DNA from 3 places in the Nonomuraea sp. NPDC003804 genome. Region 1 is predicted to be linked to each of the others. Evidence: riboswitches for the same ligand, from Rfam matches in the RefSeq annotation. Region 1 holds a riboswitch; each other region holds the start of a gene.
The links. A riboswitch is a leader RNA that binds a small molecule or an ion and turns the genes downstream of it on or off. The one in region 1 is predicted to bind cobalamin.
Positions count from the first base shown of each region.

Region 2: another riboswitch for cobalamin. It lies ahead of bluB (5,6-dimethylbenzimidazole synthase); the one in region 1 lies ahead of cobN (cobaltochelatase subunit CobN).
Region 3: another riboswitch for cobalamin. It lies ahead of ABZX22_RS43265 (ribonucleoside-diphosphate reductase subunit alpha); the one in region 1 lies ahead of cobN (cobaltochelatase subunit CobN).

Region 1 covers NZ_JBEXMT010000003.1:222,460-224,714, forward strand. Annotated here, with positions in the region: gene ABZX22_RS05350 (precorrin-3B synthase) at 1-804, opposite strand, end outside; cobalamin riboswitch at 822-1,002, shown strand; gene cobN (cobaltochelatase subunit CobN) at 1,039-2,255, shown strand, end outside.
Region 2 covers NZ_JBEXMT010000015.1:213,337-215,591, forward strand. Annotated here, with positions in the region: gene ABZX22_RS22095 (copper chaperone PCu(A)C) at 1-316, opposite strand, end outside; gene ABZX22_RS22100 (MFS transporter) at 449-997, opposite strand; cobalamin riboswitch at 1,197-1,397, shown strand; gene bluB (5,6-dimethylbenzimidazole synthase) at 1,427-2,059, shown strand; gene ABZX22_RS22110 (DUF6493 family protein) at 2,138-2,255, opposite strand, start outside.
Region 3 covers NZ_JBEXMT010000054.1:19,557-21,811, reverse strand. Annotated here, with positions in the region: gene ABZX22_RS43275 (helix-turn-helix domain-containing protein) at 1-73, shown strand, start outside; gene ABZX22_RS43270 (tripartite tricarboxylate transporter substrate-binding protein) at 135-1,031, shown strand; cobalamin riboswitch at 1,055-1,254, shown strand; gene ABZX22_RS43265 (ribonucleoside-diphosphate reductase subunit alpha) at 1,340-2,255, shown strand, end outside.

The sequences.
Region 1 (2,255 bases):
GTCGCCCTGTGGGGCAGGGCCGGGGAACCGGGCGTCCTGCCGCGGAGTCGCCGGGCCGGGGTCCTGGGTGGTCGGCGGGTTCAGGCGGGCGGCGAGCCGGGCAGGGCCGTCCGGGAGGTCGGTGACGCGCCAGGCGGTGCCGTCGCTCAGCTCCATGAAGGCCGAGGCCGCCGCGAGCATCAGCGGAACCGCGCCGGACACGGTCACGGGTACGGCATGCCGTGCCCCACCGAGCAACAGCACCCCGCCGGTGGGCGAGGTGGCCAGGAAGGTCACGTCGGCGCCGCAGGACAGCACGTCACCGGTGCCGTCGTCCAGGGCGAACAGGAAGCGGCCGGAGAGCGCGGCCAGTTCGGGGGCGGCGCACAGCCGGCGGTCCAGGTCGGCGACCAGCGGCCGGACGTCCACCAGGGACGAGGGGGCGCGTCCCGCCAGCGGTGAGGCGAGGATGTTGCGGACCCGCTCGTGGGTGGCCGACGGCAGCAGCCCCGCCGCCGCCATCCGCGCCGCGAAGACCGGCACGCTCGCCGCGGCCGCGCCCGATCCGGGACCCGCCCGAAGCCCGTCCGGCGGGGCGGGGGTGACGCGCAGGCCGCGGACCTGGAGGTTCGCCCGGGAGGTCAGCTCGATCACGCCCGATCCCAGCTCGGCCGCGCACGCCGCCACCTCGCCCAGCTGGGCCGCCGTGAGGAAGCCACCGGGGATGCGGACCCGGGCGAGGGCGCCGTCCGCGGCGGTGTGGACCTGAAGGGCCCCGGGACACGCATCAGGGCGCAGGTGTCCTGAAACGTCGGTTATGTCCACGGGGAGGATGGTAACCCGTTCAAAACCCTCTAGTCTGATCACAGACGAGGGCGACGGAGGAAGCCGGTGCGAAGCCGGCGCGGTCCCGCCACTGTGACCGGGGAGCGAACCCCACCGCAGGCCACTGTCCGGCGACGGACGGGAAGGCCGGGGTGAGCGTCGATCCGGGAGCCAGGAGACTCCCGCTCTCGTGACACCCGCGACCGGGGCGAGGACCCCGAGGGAGGAGTTCCTGTGCCCGAGAGCACGGCCGTCCTGCTGCTGTCCACCTCCGACACCGACCTGCTGAGCGCGAGGGCGAGCGGCGCGCCGTACCGCCTCGGAAACCCCGCCCGGCTGACGGTCGACGACCTGCCCGCGCTGGTCGAGGGCACGGACCTGGTCGTGGTGCGGCTCCTCGGCGGGCGCAGGGCCTGGGAGGAGGGGCTCGACCGGCTGCTCGCGGGACCGCGGCCCGTGGTGGTGCTGGGCGGCGAGCAGGCGCCCGACGCCGAGCTCATGGAGCTGTCGACGGTCAGCGGCGGCGTCTGCGCCGAGGCGCACGCCTACCTCGCCCACGGCGGCCCGGCCAACCTCGCCGAGCTGCACGCCTTCCTGTCCGACACGGTGCTGCTGACCGGCAACGGGTTCGCGGCGCCCGAGCCGGCCCCGGCGTGGGGGCTGCTCGAGAGGGAGCGGTCCGCCGCCGAGGGGCCCGCCGAGGGGCCCGTCGTGGGCGTGCTCTACTACCGCGCGCACCACATGGCGGGCAACACGGCCTTCGTGCGGACGCTCTGCGACGCGATCGAGGCCGCGGGCGGCCGCGCGCTGCCGGTCTTCTGCTCCTCGCTCCGTACGGCGGAGCCCGGCCTGCTCGACAATCTGCGGACCGCCGACGCGCTCGTGGTGACCGTCCTGGCCGCCGGAGGCACGCGGCCCGCGACGGCCGGAGCCGGCGGCGACGACGCGGCGTGGGACGTGGGCGCGCTGGCCGAGCTGGACGTGCCGATCCTGCAAGGGCTGTGCCTGACCACGAGCAGGCAGGCGTGGGAGGAGAACGACGACGGCCTGTCACCGCTGGACGCTGCGTCGCAGGTGGCGATCCCCGAGTTCGACGGCCGGATCATCACGGTGCCGTTCTCGTTCAAGGAGGTGGACGCGGACGGGCTGACCGTCTACGCGGCCGATCCCGAGCGCGCGGCCCGCGTCGCCGGCATCGCCGTACGGCACGCCCGGCTCAGGCACGTCCCGAACGCCGAGAAGAAGCTCGTGGTGATGCTGTCGGCCTACCCGACCAAGCACGCGCGCGTCGGCAACGCGGTCGGCCTCGACACCCCCGCGAGCACCGTGAAACTGCTGGCCAGGCTGGCCGGCGAGGGCTACGACCTGGGCGAGGGCCTGCCCGGCGTCGCCGAGGGCGACGGCGACGCGCTGATCCACGCGCTCATCGCGGCCGGCGGCCAGGACCAGGA
Region 2 (2,255 bases), on a different contig from region 1:
TCTTCCCGCCGGACTCCACCACCTCGTGCAGCTCCACCTTCGGCGACAGGGGGCTGCTGCCCGAAACGACGGTGACGGCCGTACCGGAGTCGTTGACGAGCGTGCCGAAGGCGGCGGTCATCCCCTTCTTCGTGGTCTTGATCCACGGGTCGGTGATGGTGAGCGCGGAAGCGGCAGCCGACTGCCCGGACGATCCGGACGGCCCGGACGGCGAGGCCACGGCGACCTGCTTCGGTACGGAGTCGGCCGCCTCCTGGACGCCACAGGCGGCCAGACTGGCCACGCCGACGACAACGACGATGACGCGCGAGAACATGGATAGCCCTTCTTCCGGCTGAGCCGGCACTGGTGTCATGGCACTGATGTCGACCCGGCGCCCGTCACGACAGGGACGCCGGGGAGCACCCCTTTCCCGGGGTGGCCCGCATCGGCCTCCTCGAACGGGAGGTCAGGCGGGAACGGTGCGCATGACGCCAGGAGGGCCGCGCCGGCCCATCTCATGGCCGAGCATGATGGAGCGCAGGATCAGCGGCCGCTCGGCCGGCGCGGGGACGGCCGTGCGGGCCGCCGGATCGACGAACGCCAGCACCGCGACGAGCAGCCGTACGGCCAGCCGCCGCAGCAGCGCCCACAGGGCCGCCTCGCCGTGCGACATCCACAGCGCCGTCAGCCCGATCGCCCATCCGTGCATGACCAGCATGCCGAGGCCCGGCACCAGCCAGGACTGGCCGTGCGCGTGCCCGGCGACCACCGGCTCGACGGCATGGGCGCCGGCGAACAGCACGTGCAGCACCAGCTGCGTGGCGGCCAGGGTCACGGCGATCACGGCCGCCGACCGCTCCCGCCCGGCCAGCGCCTGGGCCGGCAGGAACGACACCAGCAGCGCCACCACCACCGACGGCGCCGACACCGACCCGCCGGCGAACACATGGGCGGCGATGCCGAGCATGACCGAGACCGCGGCGAAGGCGGCGGCTCGCAGAGCTCGAAGCGGCATCGTGGCTGACATGGCCCGGCCATCATCCCACGCTTACCCGCCGCTTCCCCAAGCGGATTCTTCGCCGCACAACCGCCCCCCTCGCGCGAGGAAGCCTGGACGAGCCCGCACCGGCCGTGGTGACAGGACCGCGGGCAGGGCGCCGGAGTCCCTGCCGACCTCGCCGACCGGGCGGGTGAAGTGATCGGCTAGCGTACTGCCCGGCGAACTGTTGCGAGGTGCCCCGCGTTCGCGGGGAGAATCGGGAAGCCGGTGAGAGTCCGGCACGGGCCCGCCGCGGTTACCGGGGAGCCTCCGCCCACGCGCGCGAGCGCAGTCACTGGCCCGACAGGGCTGGGAAGGCCGGCGGGCAGGCGTTGATCCGGGAGTCCGAAGACCGGCCTCGCGTTCACCGCCCCCACGGGGGCGCGAGTCAGCGGGAGCCTGCCCATGATCAGCCAGCTGTACGACGTCATCCACCGCCGCCGCGACGTGCGCGGCGAGTTCACCGGCGCGCCGGTGCCCGACGAGGTGCTGCACCGCGTGCTGTCGGCCGCGCACGCGGCGCCCAGCGTCGGCCTGTCCCAGCCGTGGGACTTCATCCTGGTGCGCGACCGCGCCGTCCGCGCCGCCTTCCACGATCACGTACGGCAGGAGCGGGACACGTTCGCGGCCGCCCTCGACGGCGAGGCCGCTCGGCGGTTCGCCCGGATCAAGATCGACGGGGTGCTCGAGTCGACGCTGTCCGTCGTGGTCACCTACGACCCTGACCGGGGCGGGCCCGCGGTGCTCGGCCGCCACGCCATCGCCGACGCCGGGCTGTACTCGGTGTGCCTGGCCATCCAGAACCTGTGGCTGGCCGCCACCGCCGAAGGGCTCGGCGTCGGCTGGGTGTCGTTCTACCGCGAGTCCTTTCTGCGGGACCTGCTGGGCGTCCCCGGCGTGGTGCGACCGGTCGCGTGGCTGTGCGTGGGCCCCGTCTCCCACCTGGAGGAGGTCCCTGACCTGGAACGGCACGGCTGGCGACGGCGCCGCCCGCTGGACGCCGCCGTCCACCACGACCGCTGGACCGGCGACCGCTGACCTGCGCCCGGCCGCCGGGTGGAATGCCTGCGCGAAGCCCATCCGGGAAAGCCCCTCCTACGGGCGGGCCCTCCGCGGTCAGCGGAGCCGGTCGCGCAGGCGGGCGCACTCGTGGGCGAAGCGGGTGCCGCGCCCGCTGTCCGCGTGGGCGGACACGCACGGGATCTCGCCTCGGGCGCCGGCCCACGCCGCCACG
Region 3 (2,255 bases), on a different contig from region 1:
GCCGGAGGCCAGGCCCCTCCACATCCGGCTGCTCGCCGTTCCCGCCGACCTGCCCGCCACCCCCGACGTGTGACGCAAGGTGATCATCCAATAACATCCTGTACAAGGGTTGGGGGCGACGGGGAGGGGCGCGCATGCGCCGTCGGGAGTTCGTGGCAGCGTTCGTGCCGGGGACGGTGGCCGCGCTGGCGTGCCTGGCCGGGTGCGGCGCCACGGTCCCCCGGCAGGGAGCCAGCTTCACCGTCGTGCCGGGCGGAGAGGCGTGGATCCCCGTCGCGAAGGTCCTGGCGGGCCAGTTCAGATACAGCGGCGTCGCCGACGGCGGGACCTCGCTGACCGTGACGGGCCTGCCCGCGCTCGCGACCGCCCTGCGCAACGGCTCCAAGGCGGCCGGCACCCCGCTGGCCAGGCTGGTGGGCGACGTCGAGGTGCTGGTCGTGCCCGCCGCCTCGCTGCTGCGCGGCTTCGACGACTTCGCCGGGCGGCTGCTCGCCGACCCCGGCGCCACGGTGCTGGCGGGCCGGCCGCAGGGGGGCACCGACCACCTGCTGTTCGGGCTGGTCGCGCGCGGGCTCGGCGCCGACGCCAGGGTGCTCGACTACGCCGGCTATCCCACCACGCACGACGCCGCCGCGGCGCTGCTCGTGGGCCGGGCCGCCGTCGCCGCCGGGCCGCTCGGCGACTGGCGCAAGCGCATCGACAAGGGCCAAGTCAGGGTGCTGGCCGTCTCCTCCGCCGAACCGGTCGACGGCATCGAGGCGCCGACGCTGCTGGAGTCGGGTGTGCGGGTCGACTTCGCCGACTGGTGCGGGGTGCTCGGGCCGGGGGAGATGACCGAGCGCGAGCACGCCCAGGCGGTCGCGATCCTCGAGGAGATCACCGGGTCCCGGCAGTGGGCGGATGCGTGCCGTACGAGAGGGTGGAAGCCGATTCCCCTCAGCGGCGGCGACTTCGGCGTGTGGCTCGGGTCGGAGACCGAGCGGACCCGTGAGGTGCTCAAGGACCTCGGCCTCATCGACATGTTGGGGTAGTTGCGCCCGCGGCCACTAGATGTAGGATCCTGCTCGTCGCTGGTTCGCCCGATCAGGGCGGAGCAAAAAGGGAAGCCGGTGCGAATCCGGCGCTGCCCCGCAGCGGTGAGCGGGAACGACCGCCGTCACGACGCACTGGGCCCATGGCCTGGGAAGCGACGGCCAGTAGGAAGCTGACGAACGCCCGCGAGTCCGAAGACCTGCCAGCGGTGTGACCTGTCCATGGCCTCGAGGGAGGGCCGGGGGCCTCGCGGCATGCCCGCGCGCTCTCGCCTGCCCTCACGAGGCCGAGCTCGCGAGGAGAGAGCGTGACGCAGACCGTAGAGGTGGATCGCCGGCTGGCCATCGAGGAGGCCGCCGCCAGGGTGATCGCCGATCCGGAGAACTCCAAGGTGGCCGCCAGGCTGCTGGCCGAGGAGATCGCCGACGAGGCCGCCGCGCACGGCGTGCGGACCTTCTCCGAGTCGATCGCGGCCACCCACGCCGCCGGCCTGCTCCAGGACGGGCTGGCCGCCTTCGTGGCCGCCCACGCCGCCGCCCTCGACGCGCTGGTGGACGAGAGCGCCGACGACAGGTTCGAGTACTTCGGGCTGCGCACCGTCTACGACCGCTACCTGCTGCGCCACCCCGACACGCGCGGCGTGCTCGAGCGCCCGCAGCACTTCCTGCTGCGCGTGGCGTGCGGCCTTTCCGCCTCGGTCGCCGAGGCCGCCGAACTGTACGCCCTGATGTCCACGCTGTCCTACCTGCCGAGCTCGCCCACCCTGTTCAACTCGGGTTCGCGCCGCGCGCAGCTGTCGTCCTGCTTCCTGCTCGACTCGCCGCGCGACGACCTCGAGGGTATCTACGAGCGCTACGGCCAGGTCGCCAGGCTCTCGAAGTACGCCGGGGGCATCGGCATCGCCTGGACCAGGGTCCGCTCCCGGGGCTCGCTCATCCGCGGCACGAACGGCCACTCCAACGGCATCGTCCCCTGGCTGCGCACGCTCGACTCCAGTGTCGCCGCAGTCAACCAGGGCGGCCGCCGCAAGGGCGCGGCCTGCGTCTACCTGGAGACCTGGCACGCCGACATCGAGGAGTTCCTCGAACTGCGCGACAACACCGGCGAGGAGGCCCGCCGCACCCACAACCTCAACCTCGCCAACTGGGTGCCGGACGAGTTCATGCGCCGCGTCGAGGCCGACCAGGTGTGGTCGCTGTTCGACCCCAAGGAGGTGCCGCACC